DNA from 3 places in the Solibacillus sp. FSL K6-4121 genome. Region 2 is predicted to be linked to each of the others. Evidence: a T-box and tRNA genes for the amino acid it is inferred to sense, from the RefSeq annotation. Region 2 holds a T-box; the other regions hold tRNA genes.
What was found. A T-box is a leader RNA that pairs with one kind of tRNA and senses whether it is charged. The one in region 2 lies ahead of argS (arginine--tRNA ligase), so its partner is inferred to be a tRNA-Arg.
Positions count from the first base shown of each region.

Region 1: it encodes a tRNA-Arg, which carries the amino acid that the T-box ahead of argS (arginine--tRNA ligase) is inferred to sense. The anticodon was not compared.
Region 3: it encodes a tRNA-Arg, which carries the amino acid that the T-box ahead of argS (arginine--tRNA ligase) is inferred to sense. The anticodon was not compared.

Region 1 covers NZ_JBBOCS010000001.1:969,107-974,420, reverse strand. Annotated here, with positions in the region: rRNA gene MHH95_RS04980 (23S ribosomal RNA) at 1-1,000, opposite strand, end outside; tRNA gene MHH95_RS04975 (tRNA-Ala) at 1,141-1,216, opposite strand; tRNA gene MHH95_RS04970 (tRNA-Ile) at 1,251-1,327, opposite strand; rRNA gene MHH95_RS04965 (16S ribosomal RNA) at 1,425-2,979, opposite strand; tRNA gene MHH95_RS04960 (tRNA-Ala) at 3,101-3,176, opposite strand; tRNA gene MHH95_RS04955 (tRNA-Pro) at 3,184-3,260, opposite strand; tRNA gene MHH95_RS04950 (tRNA-Arg) at 3,266-3,342, opposite strand; tRNA gene MHH95_RS04945 (tRNA-Leu) at 3,360-3,448, opposite strand; tRNA gene MHH95_RS04940 (tRNA-Gly) at 3,454-3,528, opposite strand; tRNA gene MHH95_RS04935 (tRNA-Leu) at 3,575-3,659, opposite strand; tRNA gene MHH95_RS04930 (tRNA-Lys) at 3,677-3,752, opposite strand; tRNA gene MHH95_RS04925 (tRNA-Thr) at 3,759-3,834, opposite strand; tRNA gene MHH95_RS04920 (tRNA-Val) at 3,844-3,919, opposite strand; rRNA gene rrf (5S ribosomal RNA) at 3,931-4,046, opposite strand; rRNA gene MHH95_RS04910 (23S ribosomal RNA) at 4,166-5,314, opposite strand, start outside.
Region 2 covers NZ_JBBOCS010000002.1:263,939-269,252, forward strand. Annotated here, with positions in the region: gene MHH95_RS10775 (CaiB/BaiF CoA transferase family protein) at 1-1,040, shown strand, start outside; gene MHH95_RS10780 (sigma-70 family RNA polymerase sigma factor) at 1,499-1,987, shown strand; gene MHH95_RS10785 (anti-sigma factor) at 1,980-2,969, shown strand; gene MHH95_RS10790 (hypothetical protein) at 2,951-3,244, shown strand; T-box leader at 3,316-3,533, shown strand; gene argS (arginine--tRNA ligase) at 3,574-5,250, shown strand.
Region 3 covers NZ_JBBOCS010000001.1:539,473-544,786, forward strand. Annotated here, with positions in the region: rRNA gene MHH95_RS02730 (16S ribosomal RNA) at 1-1,526, opposite strand, end outside; tRNA gene MHH95_RS02735 (tRNA-Gly) at 1,722-1,795, opposite strand; tRNA gene MHH95_RS02740 (tRNA-Arg) at 1,817-1,893, opposite strand; tRNA gene MHH95_RS02745 (tRNA-Leu) at 1,909-1,994, opposite strand; tRNA gene MHH95_RS02750 (tRNA-Lys) at 2,049-2,124, opposite strand; tRNA gene MHH95_RS02755 (tRNA-Gln) at 2,130-2,204, opposite strand; tRNA gene MHH95_RS02760 (tRNA-Asp) at 2,210-2,285, opposite strand; tRNA gene MHH95_RS02765 (tRNA-Glu) at 2,321-2,395, opposite strand; tRNA gene MHH95_RS02770 (tRNA-Asn) at 2,401-2,476, opposite strand; gene MHH95_RS02775 (SprT family protein) at 2,671-3,138, opposite strand; gene MHH95_RS02780 (Tex family protein) at 3,215-5,314, opposite strand, start outside.

The DNA.
Region 1 (5,314 bases), on a different contig from region 2:
CTCGCAGTCTGACTCCCGTGTATAAATATCCGGCATTCGGAGTTTGTCTGAATTCGGTAAAGCGAGATGCCCCCCTAGTCCAAACAGTGCTCTACCTCCGGTATTCTCAATCACGAGGCTAGCCCTAAAGCTATTTCGGAGAGAACCAGCTATCTCCAGGTTCGATTGGAATTTCTCCGCTACCCACACCTCATCCCCGCACTTTTCAACGTGCGTGGGTTCGGGCCTCCAGTGAGTGTTACCTCACCTTCACCCTGGACATGGGTAGATCACCTGGTTTCGGGTCTACGACCACGTACTAATTCGCCCTATTCAGACTCGCTTTCGCTGCGGCTCCGTCTTCTCAACTTAACCTCGCACGTAATCGTAACTCGCCGGTTCATTCTACAAAAGGCACGCTATCACCCATTAACGGGCTCTAACTACTTGTAGGCACACGGTTTCAGGATCTATTTCACTCCCCTTCCGGGGTGCTTTTCACCTTTCCCTCACGGTACTGGTTCACTATCGGTCACTAGGTAGTATTTAGCCTTGGGAGATGGTCCTCCCGGATTCCGACGGAATTTCACGTGTTCCGCCGTACTCAGGATACACTCTGGAGGGAATGAACTTTTGACTACAGGGCTTTTACCTTGTTTCGCGGACCTTTCCAAGTCGCTTCGTCTAACTCATTCTTTTGTAACTCCGTATAGAGTGTCCTACAACCCCAAAGAGCAAGCTCTTTGGTTTGGGCTCTTCCCGTTTCGCTCGCCGCTACTCAGGGAATCGAATTTTCTTTCTGTTCCTGCAGGTACTTAGATGTTTCAGTTCCCTGCGTCTGTCCTCATCACGCTATGTATTCACGTGTAGATACTATCCGATTAAAGATAGTGGGTTCCCCCATTCGGAAATCCCCGGATCAAAGCTTACTTACAGCTCCCCGAGGCATATCGGTGTTAGTGCCGTCCTTCATCGACTCCTAGTGCCAAGGCATCCACCGTGCGCCCTTATTAACTTAACCAAAAGTTAACACTTGGATAAAATCCAAGATTTAAGTTTACACGTCAATTGCTTGACTTGTTACATTTCTATAAAATAGAAATTTGTTTTATTGCTATCAATGTCGTTTTATCCAGTTTTCAAAGAACGAAAAAATAAAATTGGTGGAGCCTAGCGGGATCGAACCGCTGACCTCCTGCGTGCAAGGCAGGCGCTCTCCCAGCTGAGCTAAGGCCCCAATGTTTTATTAAGAGGTATATAAAGAATTTATATGGTGGGCCTAAATGGACTCGAACCATCGACCTCACGCTTATCAGGCGTGCGCTCTAACCAGCTGAGCTATAGGCCCTCTTAGAAGTTATAAAATTCATTCATAAACCTTCAAAACTGAACAGCAACCGTTAATGTTTCATTCTCCATGAGAATGATTCCGAAATAATCCTTAGAAAGGAGGTGATCCAGCCGCACCTTCCGATACGGCTACCTTGTTACGACTTCACCCCAATCATCTATCCCACCTTCGGCGGCTGGCTCCATAAAGGTTACCTCACCGACTTCGGGTGTTACAAACTCTCGTGGTGTGACGGGCGGTGTGTACAAGGCCCGGGAACGTATTCACCGCGGCATGCTGATCCGCGATTACTAGCGATTCCGGCTTCATGTAGGCGAGTTGCAGCCTACAATCCGAACTGAGAACGATTTTATCGGATTAGCTCCCCCTCGCGGGTTGGCAACCGTTTGTATCGTCCATTGTAGCACGTGTGTAGCCCAGGTCATAAGGGGCATGATGATTTGACGTCATCCCCACCTTCCTCCGGTTTATCACCGGCAGTCTCCTTAGAGTGCCCAACTGAATGATGGCAACTAAGAATAAGGGTTGCGCTCGTTGCGGGACTTAACCCAACATCTCACGACACGAGCTGACGACAACCATGCACCACCTGTCACCGTTGCCCCCGAAGGGGAAACTATGTCTCCATAGTGGTCACCGGGATGTCAAGACCTGGTAAGGTTCTTCGCGTTGCTTCGAATTAAACCACATGCTCCACCGCTTGTGCGGGCCCCCGTCAATTCCTTTGAGTTTCAGTCTTGCGACCGTACTCCCCAGGCGGAGTGCTTAATGCGTTAGCTGCAGCACTGAGGGGCGGAAACCCCCCAACACTTAGCACTCATCGTTTACGGCGTGGACTACCAGGGTATCTAATCCTGTTTGCTCCCCACGCTTTCGCGCCTCAGTGTCAGTTACAGACCAGACAGTCGCCTTCGCCACTGGTGTTCCTCCAAATCTCTACGCATTTCACCGCTACACTTGGAATTCCACTATCCTCTTCTGCACTCAAGTTCCCCAGTTTCCAATGACCCTCCCCGGTTGAGCCGGGGGCTTTCACATCAGACTTAAGGAACCACCTGCGCGCGCTTTACGCCCAATAATTCCGGACAACGCTTGCCACCTACGTATTACCGCGGCTGCTGGCACGTAGTTAGCCGTGGCTTTCTAACAAGGTACCGTCAAGGTAGCGCCAGTTACTACGCTACTTGTTCTTCCCTTGCAACAGAGTTTTACGAACCGAAATCCTTCTTCACTCACGCGGCGTTGCTCCATCAGACTTTCGTCCATTGTGGAAGATTCCCTACTGCTGCCTCCCGTAGGAGTCTGGGCCGTGTCTCAGTCCCAGTGTGGCCGATCACCCTCTCAGGTCGGCTACGCATCGTTGCCTTGGTGAGCCGTTACCTCACCAACTAGCTAATGCGCCGCGGGTCCATCTTATAGTGACAGCCGAAACCGTCTTTCAACTTTCAAACATGTGTTTAAAAGTATTATTCGGTATTAGCCCCGGTTTCCCGGAGTTATCCCAATCTATAAGGTAGGTTACCCACGTGTTACTCACCCGTCCGCCGCTAAATCAGAGAGAAGCAAGCTTCTCTCATCATCCGCTCGACTTGCATGTATTAGGCACGCCGCCAGCGTTCGTCCTGAGCCAGGATCAAACTCTCCATAAAAGTAGTTTGAAAGCTCATTTGCTCTGCTAGCGATTCAACTTAATTAAAAGTTGAAATCTATTGTTTGCTTCATTTAAGAAGCTTGTTTCATTAACGTTGCTTGTTCAGTTTTCAAGGTTCATGGTGGAGCCTAGCGGGATCGAACCGCTGACCTCCTGCGTGCAAGGCAGGCGCTCTCCCAGCTGAGCTAAGGCCCCTAAATAATGGTCGGAATGACAGGATTCGAACCTACGACCCCTTGGTCCCAAACCAAGTGCTCTACCAAGCTGAGCTACATTCCGAAATATGGCGCGCCCGGCAGGAGTCGAACCCACAACCTTCTGATCCGTAGTCAGACGCTCTATCCAATTGAGCTACGGGCGCAAAATATAAAGTAAAGATGGTGCCGAGGGCCGGAATCGAACCGGCACGGTGATCACTCACCGCAGGATTTTAAGTCCTGTGCGTCTGCCAGTTCCGCCACCCCGGCATTTTTGGAGCGGAAGACGAGGTTCGAACTCGCGACCCCCACCTTGGCAAGGTGGTGTTCTACCACTGAACTACTTCCGCAAAATGCATAAGATATTTTTTACTCTGACAGTATATAAAATTAAAATGGTGCGGGTGAAGGGAGTCGAACCCCCACGCCTTGCGGCGCTAGATCCTAAGTCTAGTGCGTCTGCCAATTCCGCCACACCCGCAGCAGACAATATAAAACTGGTGAGCCATGAAGGACTCGAACCTTCGACCCTCTGATTAAAAGTCAGATGCTCTACCAACTGAGCTAATGGCTCTCTAAATGGTGCCGGCGAAAGGAGTCGAACCCTCGACCTACTGATTACAAGTCAGTTGCTCTACCAACTGAGCTACACCGGCATTTAGAAATGGTGGAGGATGACGGGCTCGAACCGCCGACCCCCTGCTTGTAAGGCAGGTGCTCTCCCAGCTGAGCTAATCCTCCTGGGTATAAAAGCCTAGCGACGTCCTACTCTCACAGGGGGAAGCCCCCAACTACCATCGGCGCTAAAGAGCTTAACTTCCGTGTTCGGTATGGGAACGGGTGTGACCTCTTTGCCATCATCACTAGACTATTTTTTTAAAAAGACAAGATTCATTATATCATACTTTACTCGAAGGTCAAGCATTTTTTATAATTTATCGTTCTTTCAAAACTGGATAAACGTTTCATTGAATTGTGCAATAAAATGTGGTTAAGTCCTCGACCGATTAGTATTCGTCAGCTACATGCGTCACCGCACTTCCACCTCGAACCTATCTACCTGATCGTCTTTCAGGGGTCTTACTTACTTGCGTAATGGGAAATCTCATCTTGAGGGGGGCTTCATGCTTAGATGCTTTCAGCACTTATCCCGTCCACACATAGCTACCCAGCGATGCCTTTGGCAAGACAACTGGTACACCAGCGGTGTGTCCATCCCGGTCCTCTCGTACTAAGGACAGCTCCTCTCAAATTTCCTACGCCCACGACGGATAGGGACCGAACTGTCTCACGACGTTCTGAACCCAGCTCGCGTACCGCTTTAATGGGCGAACAGCCCAACCCTTGGGACCGACTACAGCCCCAGGATGCGATGAGCCGACATCGAGGTGCCAAACCTCCCCGTCGATGTGGACTCTTGGGGGAGATAAGCCTGTTATCCCCGGGGTAGCTTTTATCCGTTGAGCGATGGCCCTTCCATGCGGAACCACCGGATCACTAAGCCCGTCTTTCGACCCTGCTCGACTTGTAGGTCTCGCAGTCAAGCTCCCTTATGCCTTTACACTCTTCGAATGATTTCCAACCATTCTGAGGGAACCTTTGGGCGCCTCCGTTACTCTTTAGGAGGCGACCGCCCCAGTCAAACTGTCCGCCTGACACTGTCTCCTACCCCGCTAAGGGGCATGGGTTAGAAGTTCAATACAACCAGGGTAGTATCCCACCGACGCCTCCTCCGAAGCTGGCGCTCCGGGATCTCTGGCTCCTACCTATCCTGTACAAGTTGTACCAAAATTCAATATCAGGCTACAGTAAAGCTCCACGGGGTCTTTCCGTCCTGTCGCGGGTAACCTGCATCTTCACAGGTACTATAATTTCACCGAGTCTCTCGTTGAGACAGTGCCCAGATCGTTACGCCTTTCGTGCGGGTCGGAACTTACCCGACAAGGAATTTCGCTACCTTAGGACCGTTATAGTTACGGCCGCCGTTTACTGGGGCTTCAATTCACAGCTTCGCTTGCGCTAACCGCTCCTCTTAACCTTCCAGCACCGGGCAGGCGTCAGCCCCTATACGTCACCTTACGGTTTTGCAGAGACCTGTGTTTTTGCTAAACAGTCGCCTGGGCCTATTCACTGCGG
Region 2 (5,314 bases):
CAATGATGTTAGCGGATCTCGGAGCAGAAGTTTTGCACGTCACGAAACCACTAGAAGGAAAGCAATGGGACAAAGATGATTATTTACAGCGTTCTAAAAAATCAATTGCTGTTGATTTGAAATCGCCGGAAATAATTGCTTCGTTAAAAGAACTTGTAAAGGAATACGATATTGTCGTTGAACAATTCCGACCAGGTGTTATGACACGCCTTGGTCTAGGTTACGAAGTGCTTAAAGAAGTGAATCCAAGGTTAATTTATTGTTCCATTACCGGTTACGGCCAGACAGGTCCATACCGCGATCGGGCTGGACATGATATTAACTATGTGTCGATGTCGGGTATCCAAGGTTATTCTGGGACAAAAGAAGGTGGCCCTGCAAATTTAGGCATTCAGTTGGCTGATTTGGCAGGTGGGTCATTGCATGCTGTAATCGGCATTTTATCGTCTGTCATTTACCGGAACTGTACTGGAGTCGGGCAACATCTTGATATTAGCATGACGGATTGTGCTTTAACGTTAAATGCGTTATTTGCACAGGATTACTTAGTACAAGGAAAACCACTTCAGCGTGAAGAACTGTTGTTAAATGGTGGCTCGTTTTATGGCTATTATGAAACGATGGATGGCCGCCACATTTCTGTTGGCAGTCTCGAGCCGAAATTCAGAAAGCAGTTATGCGAGGCGATTGACCGTCCGGATTTGCTTCCATTGGCGATGAGTTTTAAACCAGCTGATGATGTGAAGTTAAAAAAGCAGCTGCAACAAGTATTTTTACAGAAGACGTTTAATGAATGGCAAACGATTTTCACGCAAGTAGATGCTTGTGTAGAGCCGGTTTTAAGCTTTGAAGAAGCAGTAAACCATCCACTTTTCTTAGAACGTGAAATGTTTGTAGATGTGGAAAAGCCAGATGGTACTACACAAAAGCAAATGGCCTGTCCGATTAAGTCCGATATTTTTAAAGCAACTTATACAGCAATCGGTGTGAAGTCAGGAACTCATAATGAGGAGATACTGGGAATTCCATTAAATAGATAGAGGATTTATTTTAATACTAAAGCTGATTTTAGGGGTCTTCTTTTATGAAGGTCCCTTTTGTATTGGAAAAAATTTGTTATTATCATAGATGAGGATTTTTGATTCCATAAAGTGTGTAACTTTGAATTAATTAAGTTGGACGAGCGCTTCTCAGGAGATTGAATTGTTTAATGAGGTAAATAGAGGAATGATTTTCCCTTATTTCAAAAATAAAGTAAAAAATAGTGAAAATAAGGGAAGGGAATTCCTTTATTGGACTAAAAAACATGAGATTTCGTGATTTTATTTAAAATAACGGTAAAACGTTCCCTTATTTATCCAAAAATGAGCAACATCATTTAAATAACGGTAAAATCTTCCCTTATTTTACCGGTTAATTAAAATAATTGAAATATTTTTATGATAGATTGCAACTTTATCGTGCATTTAATCGAGGATAGGGTGAAAGGTGGGAAGTAATGAAGCTGGAACAAATCTATTCGTTGTATGTAAAAGATTTATACAATTATTTATTCTCTCTTTGCCGCCATACGCAGACGGCTGAGGATTTATTGCAGGATACATTTTATAAAGCCCATGTAACATTACTTGCTCAGCCGATTAAAGAACTCAAGCCTTGGCTCTTTAAAGTCGCATATTACACGTATATCGATTATTGCCGCAAAGAAAAACGCAGTGAGCCATATGAGGAGATTGTACGAATCGATCATGCAACACCTGAGACGATTTATATGCAGGAGGACAGTTTTACAACTCTTTTAAATTTATTGGACCAATTGACACCAATTGAAAAGCAGGCGATTTTGTTGTGTGATGTGCAGGATTGTACGAATGAACAGGCAGCGGAAATTTTGGACTTGAAGCTTAATACGCTAAAAAGTCATTTGTTAAGAGGGCGAAAAAAAATGAGATCTATTATCGAAAAGGGGGGCATTAAAAATGGATGAGTATGAAAAATTAATTGCGAACTCAAAAAAACAGCAATTGTCCGATTCGCAGCAGCAAAAGCTAAATCAACAGATGAGACGTTCTGTTTCACTTTCTAAAATGAAATTGATGGTAGGTACGATTACCATTATTTTAATGATTCTTCCTGTCAGTTATATTTTTACTTTTCTTTATTATGCATTTGGTACAAAATCGACAACTTTAATGGATGTCACGAGTCAAACTTTATATGTGACGGAGCCGAATACATCGCTTGAGGAAATTGAATTCGATATGGAATTTTCACCTTTTTCGATGCAGCTGCAGTTTGACCAGTACAAGCGTATTGGGAAAGAGGATTTCAAAGTAAATACGTACGATATGCGCTATACACTAGGAAATTTATCGAGCAAAGAAGTGAGTTCCCAATTGGAGCGTGTCCAAAGGAAAAACCCAAATGAAACAAGTCCGTGGCTCACACATCCTAAAAATCAATCTGAGGTAGATACGTGGAGGGAGTGGGAAGTTTTAAGAGGTTTGCCGGATGAAACGGTTGTGGAAGCATATATTTCCTTCCATGATTTGCATAGAGTCGATGAAATCCGCCGTAGCTTTCGAAATGTAGATGTTGTTTGGGCGGCAGTTGATACGGGTGTAGAGGAGAAAAATCTGAGTAAAGATGGCGATGTCGTATCACCAATCGGTTATCCTGTACAGGTCGATAATACAACTTGGTCACCTTTTAAAAATAACTACAGTAATGAACGGACCTTTATCGATATATTAAACTATATTGTTCAATATGAGGACTTAGCGACAAAGGTATCCAGCCATAAAAATTTAGAGCTGCAGGAGCGAATTGACTACATTAATAAAAACGGGATTAAAACCTATGGGGTAGTTGTAACAGGACCCAAAAATGAAATTGAAAAACTAGAGGATAAAAACTTAATCCGTAAAATAAAGTTAGGCGAGGTGAAATTATGGAACTGGACAAATTAAAGAAACTTCAAATACCGGTAATTGCAGGATGGATTTCGGTTGGCAGTGGGTTGGTCACCTTATTGCTACTGAATATAAGCATGCTGACGAATGACTCTATTTTATTCGAGTATTTCAGTCTGATTTTGTGGGTTGGCTTTATTTGTGCCTGGCCGGCCATCTTTTCAAAGAAATCACGTTTTTTAGGCGTATGGGCACTAGGGATAATTCTATTTTTAATCGCATTCTATATGCTAATCTTTATCTTGGGCTGGATCATTGTACCATTCCCTTGAGGTGTTTATTAATCAGAATAGTACAAATTTAGATTGACACCGTATGATGTTAATGGATATAATTCTATAAATTAAATTCGATGAAAAAGACAGTAATTTACATAAATTTTGATTAGCGAGCCAGGGAAGGTGAAAGCCTGGTGCAAAATATGTAAATGAAACGCACTTTGGAGAAGCAACCTGAAATGAAGTAGGGAAGCCGGGGAGTCACCTCGTTAGCAATGGAAAGTGGTCACAATTTTGTGGCAACTAGAGTGGTACCACGGGATTCCTCGCTCTCGTCTCTAATATTGGAGACGAGGGCTTTTTATATTGGAGGGGAATAGCTGATGAACAGAAAAATTGCAGAAATTTTACTGCAGGCAGTAGAACATGATTTCACATTAAATGAAATCGAAACGTTATTAGAAAAACCAAAGTATGAACACCTAGGAGATGTCGCGTTTCCATGCTTTACATTGGCAAAAAAATTCAAAAGATCACCGAATAGCATTGCAGATGAAATAGGCAGCACCATCAATGATCCGTTTATTCAAAAGGTTCAAGTTGTTGGGGGCTATATTAATTTTTTTGTAAATAAATTGGAAGTAACAAAAGAGGTATTAGGTGAAATTGCATTAGTAAAGGAAACATTTGGTCAAAAACAAAGCAATAATAAAAATATTGTAATCGATTTTTCATCACCTAACATTGCCAAGCCATTTTCAATGGGGCATTTGCGTTCTACTGTAATTGGGAATGCACTTGCAAATATAGCGGAGAAAAATGGCTATGAAGTGATACGTGTCAATCATTTAGGTGATTGGGGCACACAATTCGGGAAGTTAATTGTCGCATACCGACTATGGGGCACTAAAGAACAAGTGGAAGCTGCACCAATTGAGGAGCTATTAAAGTTATATGTAAAGTTCCATGACGAAGCGGAAAAGTGTGAAGATTTGAATAATCAAGCAAGAGCCGCCTTTAAAGCACTGGAAGAAAATGAACAAAACGCACTTGAATTATGGGATTGGTTTAAACGTGCTTCGTTACAGGAATTTATGCAAATTTATGACCAACTTAATATTCCATTTGATGCGTATGAAGGAGAAGCTTTTTACAACGACAAAATGCATTCGATTGTCGATGAATTAGATGATAAGCAGTTACTAACACAATCTGATGGCGCGAATGTTGTCCTTCTAGAAGATATGCCTCCTTGCTTGATTATGAAGCAAGATGGGGCCACATTATATGCAACACGGGATTTAGCAGCTGCTTTTTATAGACAGGCAAACTATAAGCCATCAAAAATCTATTATGTAGTAGGAAATGAGCAGACACTCCATTTTAAGCAAGTGTTACATGTTATTGAGAAAATGGGTTATTCATGGTCAAAAAAATTACAGCATGTCCCATTTGGCATGATGCTTAAAGACGGCAAAAAGATGTCTACTCGTAAAGGTAGAGTAATTCTTCTAAAAGATGTATTAAAGGAAGCAGTGGAAACGGCCGCTAAAAATATTGAAGAGAAAAATCCGAGTTTACGAAATAAGCAGGAGATCGCCAAGCAGGTTGGAATAGGCGCAGTTATTTTTAATGATTTAAAAAATTATCGTTTGAACGATGTTGAGTTTTCTTTACAGCAAATGTTGAATTTTGAAGGGGAAACAGGGCCATATGTGCAATATACGCATGCTCGTATTTGTTCCATTTTAGAGAAAGCTCAATTTACGCTTCATGAAGAAGTAACGATAAAGGAGCTGGAGGAATCAGCTTGGGGAATCGTTTTGCTGCTCCAACAATATCCACAGGTTATTTCAGATAGCCTTGAGCAGGCGGACCCTTCCATAGTTGCGAAATATGTACTGCAATTGGCAAGAACATTTAATAAATATTATGCTCATACAAAAATATTAGTTGAAGATGAGAAGTTGGAAAGCCGTTTAGTATTATGCTTTGCTGTGGCGACGATTTTAAAGGATGGTTTGAAGCTATTAGGAATTAAGACTCCAAAAAATATGTAAAGGAAGAGGCATCATGCCAGGAATGATGTAATAAGCCTGTTAAACCCTTGATATCGCTGGGTTT
Region 3 (5,314 bases), on a different contig from region 2:
ACGGCTACCTTGTTACGACTTCACCCCAATCATCTATCCCACCTTCGGCGGCTGGCTCCATAAAGGTTACCTCACCGACTTCGGGTGTTACAAACTCTCGTGGTGTGACGGGCGGTGTGTACAAGGCCCGGGAACGTATTCACCGCGGCATGCTGATCCGCGATTACTAGCGATTCCGGCTTCATGTAGGCGAGTTGCAGCCTACAATCCGAACTGAGAACGATTTTATCGGATTAGCTCCCCCTCGCGGGTTGGCAACCGTTTGTATCGTCCATTGTAGCACGTGTGTAGCCCAGGTCATAAGGGGCATGATGATTTGACGTCATCCCCACCTTCCTCCGGTTTATCACCGGCAGTCTCCTTAGAGTGCCCAACTGAATGATGGCAACTAAGAATAAGGGTTGCGCTCGTTGCGGGACTTAACCCAACATCTCACGACACGAGCTGACGACAACCATGCACCACCTGTCACCGTTGCCCCCGAAGGGGAAACTATGTCTCCATAGTGGTCACCGGGATGTCAAGACCTGGTAAGGTTCTTCGCGTTGCTTCGAATTAAACCACATGCTCCACCGCTTGTGCGGGCCCCCGTCAATTCCTTTGAGTTTCAGTCTTGCGACCGTACTCCCCAGGCGGAGTGCTTAATGCGTTAGCTGCAGCACTGAGGGGCGGAAACCCCCCAACACTTAGCACTCATCGTTTACGGCGTGGACTACCAGGGTATCTAATCCTGTTTGCTCCCCACGCTTTCGCGCCTCAGTGTCAGTTACAGACCAGACAGTCGCCTTCGCCACTGGTGTTCCTCCAAATCTCTACGCATTTCACCGCTACACTTGGAATTCCACTATCCTCTTCTGCACTCAAGTTCCCCAGTTTCCAATGACCCTCCCCGGTTGAGCCGGGGGCTTTCACATCAGACTTAAGGAACCACCTGCGCGCGCTTTACGCCCAATAATTCCGGACAACGCTTGCCACCTACGTATTACCGCGGCTGCTGGCACGTAGTTAGCCGTGGCTTTCTAACAAGGTACCGTCAAGGTAGCGCCAGTTACTACGCTACTTGTTCTTCCCTTGCAACAGAGTTTTACGAACCGAAATCCTTCTTCACTCACGCGGCGTTGCTCCATCAGACTTTCGTCCATTGTGGAAGATTCCCTACTGCTGCCTCCCGTAGGAGTCTGGGCCGTGTCTCAGTCCCAGTGTGGCCGATCACCCTCTCAGGTCGGCTACGCATCGTTGCCTTGGTGAGCCGTTACCTCACCAACTAGCTAATGCGCCGCGGGTCCATCTTATAGTGACAGCAAAACCGTCTTTCAACTTCCAAACATGTGTTTAAAAGTATTATTCGGTATTAGCCCCGGTTTCCCGGAGTTATCCCAATCTACAAGGTAGGTTACCCACGTGTTACTCACCCGTCCGCCGCTAACGAAAATTCGGTGCAAGCACCAAAAATTCGTCCGCTCGACTTGCATGTATTAGGCACGCCGCCAGCGTTCGTCCTGAGCCAGGATCAAACTCTCCATAAAAGTAGTTTGAAAGCTCATTTGCTTTGCTAGCGATTTAACTTAATTAAAAGTTAAAATCTATTGTTTGCTTCATTTAAGAAGCTTGTTTCCTTAACGTTGCTTGTTCAGTTTTCAAGGTTCATTGTATTGTCGTTAGCGACAACTTTTATATCATACAACATCCTTTTGTGAATGTCAACAGTTTTTTAAAAAAACTGGAGCGGGTGATCGGAATCGAACCGACAACATCAGCTTGGAAGGCTGAGGTTTTACCACTAAACTACACCCGCATTTTATTATTTTATGTTTTTTGGCGCGCCCGACAGGAGTCGAACCCATAACCTTCTGATCCGTAGTCAGACGCTCTATCCAATTGAGCTACGGGCGCAAGTTAAAAGTTACTTGGTGCGGCCGAGAGGACTTGAACCTCCACGGGGTTGCCCCCACTAGGCCCTCAACCTAGCGCGTCTGCCATTCCGCCACGACCGCTTCATTCGACTTTAATTATTATACATCTTTAAAATAATTTGTCAATATGAAAACTGGTGAGCCATGAAGGACTCGAACCTTCGACCCTCTGATTAAAAGTCAGATGCTCTACCAACTGAGCTAATGGCTCCAAAATGGCTGGGGTACCTGGATTCGAACCAGGGCATGACGGAATCAAAATCCGTTGCCTTACCGCTTGGCTATACCCCAATAAATGGCGGTCCCGACCGGGATCGAACCGGCGATCTCCTGCGTGACAGGCAGGCATGTTAACCGCTACACCACGGGACCATAAGTAAACTATAATTATAATATGAAATTAAAAGTGGTGACCCGTACGGGATTCGAACCCGTGTTACCGCCGTGAAAGGGCGGTGTCTTAACCACTTGACCAACGGGCCTACAATGGCTCCGAAGGCAGGACTCGAACCTGCGACCTGCCGGTTAACAGCCGGATGCTCTACCAACTGAGCTACTTCGGAATAATAACTTCTTAGCGACATCATCTTGTCGACTTTTACTATTATAGATATCGAAATAAGTTTCGTCAACACTTTTTAATAATTTTTTTTAAAAATAATTTATTTCCTATTATATATACAAAAAAACATATTCATCTGAAAAGCTCACAATTAATCTTTTCCTTTATCTTCTACTATCTAAACATCTTATTAAGTTAAAGTTCACTTCGCAAAAATTTAATTTTCCCTCGGCAAATGCTACAAGAGTACTTTTTTACATCCATCTTTTTTTTCCTTTTATAAATCTGCCCACAATTTACACAACTATACATATGAATTGCCTTTTTCTTTAGAGGTTTATTTGGCTGCTCTATTGTAGAACAAAATCTTGGCGCTCCGACCTTTTTCAATAAATTTCGGAAATCCGCATCTCGATGCTTATAGCCCATTCCTAAAATATGTAAATGATAATGGCAAAGTTCATGTAAGATAATCCCCTTGAGCTCTTGTAAACCGAAATGATCATAAAGCTTTTTATTGAGCTCTATATTATGACTACTTAATAAATACCGTCCACCCGTTGTTTTTAAACGACTATTAAAATACGCTTTATGAACAAAAGGTCGGTTAAAATATTCATTAGATAACTGTTCTACAAGTTCTTGAAGTTGTTCATCTGTCATACGCTACCTCCCCACACATAATAAAAAAGCACATATTAATTTATGCGCTTTTTATTATAATTGATATTTATTTACTTTACACGTTTAGTTGATTTTCCGGTGAGAGCATCGTTAATGAAATACGCCCTTTACTTGCTTCTACCTTTTCTACCCATACCGTCACAATGTCACCTAATGATACGACATCTAACGGATGCTTTACCCGGCCCTTCTGCAATTTAGATATGTGAACTAGACCGTCTTGTTTTACACCAATATCCACAAACGCTCCGAAATCCACAACATTTCGAACAGTTCCTTGCAATTCCATTCCTACTTGTAAATCATCCATCTGCAATACATCCGTTTTTAGTAAAGGCTGTGGAAATGCATCTCGAGGATCACGGGTTGGCTTTATTAAAGTATCAATAATGTCCTTCAAGGTTACTTCTCCGACATTTAGTGTTTCACTTAATGTCGATAAACTTAATTTATTAATAGCCTCTTCTGCCTTTTGCGTACCTACATCTTTTTTTGTTACCCCCGCTGCCTCCAATATTGCTTCAGCCAATTTATAGCTCTCTGGGTGAATGCCGGTTGCATCCAATGGGTTTTTTGCTTCTGAAATACGTAAAAAGCCAATTGCTTGCTCATAGGTTTTGGCACCTAAACGCGGTATCTTTTTAAGCTGTGTCCGTGAAGAGAATGATCCATTTTCACTTCGCATAGCTACAATATTTTCAGCCACTGTTTTGGATAGCCCTGATACATATTGTAAAAGTGATGCAGATGCCGTATTCACATCAACCCCCACTTGGTTTACTGCAGTTTCTACAATGAACGTCAATGATTCAGCTAGCTGTTTTTGAGATACATCATGCTGGTACTGACCTACACCGACAGCTTTCGGATCAATTTTCACCAACTCGGATAGTGGATCCTGTAAACGGCGTGCAATTGATACGGCACTACGTTGCTCTACTTGTAGATTCGGGAATTCCGCACGTGCCACTTCCGATGCTGAATACACCGATGCCCCTGCTTCATTTACAATAACATAGGCAATATCCCCATCAGTTTCTTTCAATAACTCCGCAATAAATTGCTCTGTTTCACGAGATGCTGTACCGTTCCCTATCGCAATAATACTAATTGGATATTTTTTCAGTAATGCTTTAACAGCCTCTTTTGCTTTTGATGGATCTGATGTTGTATGCGGATAAATAACCCCAACTTCAATCATTTTCCCTGTCTCATCAACTACCGCTAGTTTACAACCTGTACGGTAAGCAGGGTCTACACCTAGAACAACTTTTCCGCGCATTGGAGGCTGCAATAATAGATTTCTCAAGTTTTCCGAAAAAATGTGAATTGCTTGTGCCTCAGCTTTTGAAGTAAGTTCCGCCCGCAATTCGTTCTCAATGGATGGTTTAATTAAACGTTTATAGCTATCAGTAATCGCTGATTTAACTTCATTCACAGACGGGCCTATAAAGTTTCTAGGAATAAAATGATTTTCCATTTGAGCAGTGGCTTTATCTACAGGTACTTCAATTGAAACTCTTAATACTTCTTCTTTCTCCCCACGATTCACCGCCAATGTACGGTGCGGGGCCATTCGGTGGACAGGTTCCTCATATTCATAATACATTTCAAATACTTGCTTCTCATCCTTATCCGCATTTTTCAACATAGTCACGAGCTTTCCTTCTCGCCAAGAAAGAGTACGTAGTTTTTCGCGAACTGTAGCATCATCTGCAAATCGCTCCGCTAATATGTCACGCGCACCTGTCAATGCGTCTTCAATCGTTATTACACCTTGTTCTTCGTTTAAAAACGGATTCGCAAGCTGTTCTAAAGATTGCTTACTAAATTTTAATATTTGTTCTGCCAACGGTTCTAAGCCACGCTCTTTTGCAATTGTCGCTTTGGTACGGCGTTTTTGCTTATACGGACGGTATAAATCTTCCACTCGTTGTAAAACTGTTGCTGCATTAATTGATGCTTGTAACTCCTCGGTTAACTTCCCTTGCTCATCAATCAAGCGAACTACTTCTTCTTTACGTGTTTCGAGTTGTTGTATGTAATGGTAGCGGTCTTCTACTGCCTTAATTTGAACTTCATCCAAGGAACCTGTAACTTCTTTTCGGTAGCGTGCAATAAAAGGTACGGTATTGCCCTCTTCTAATAACCCAAT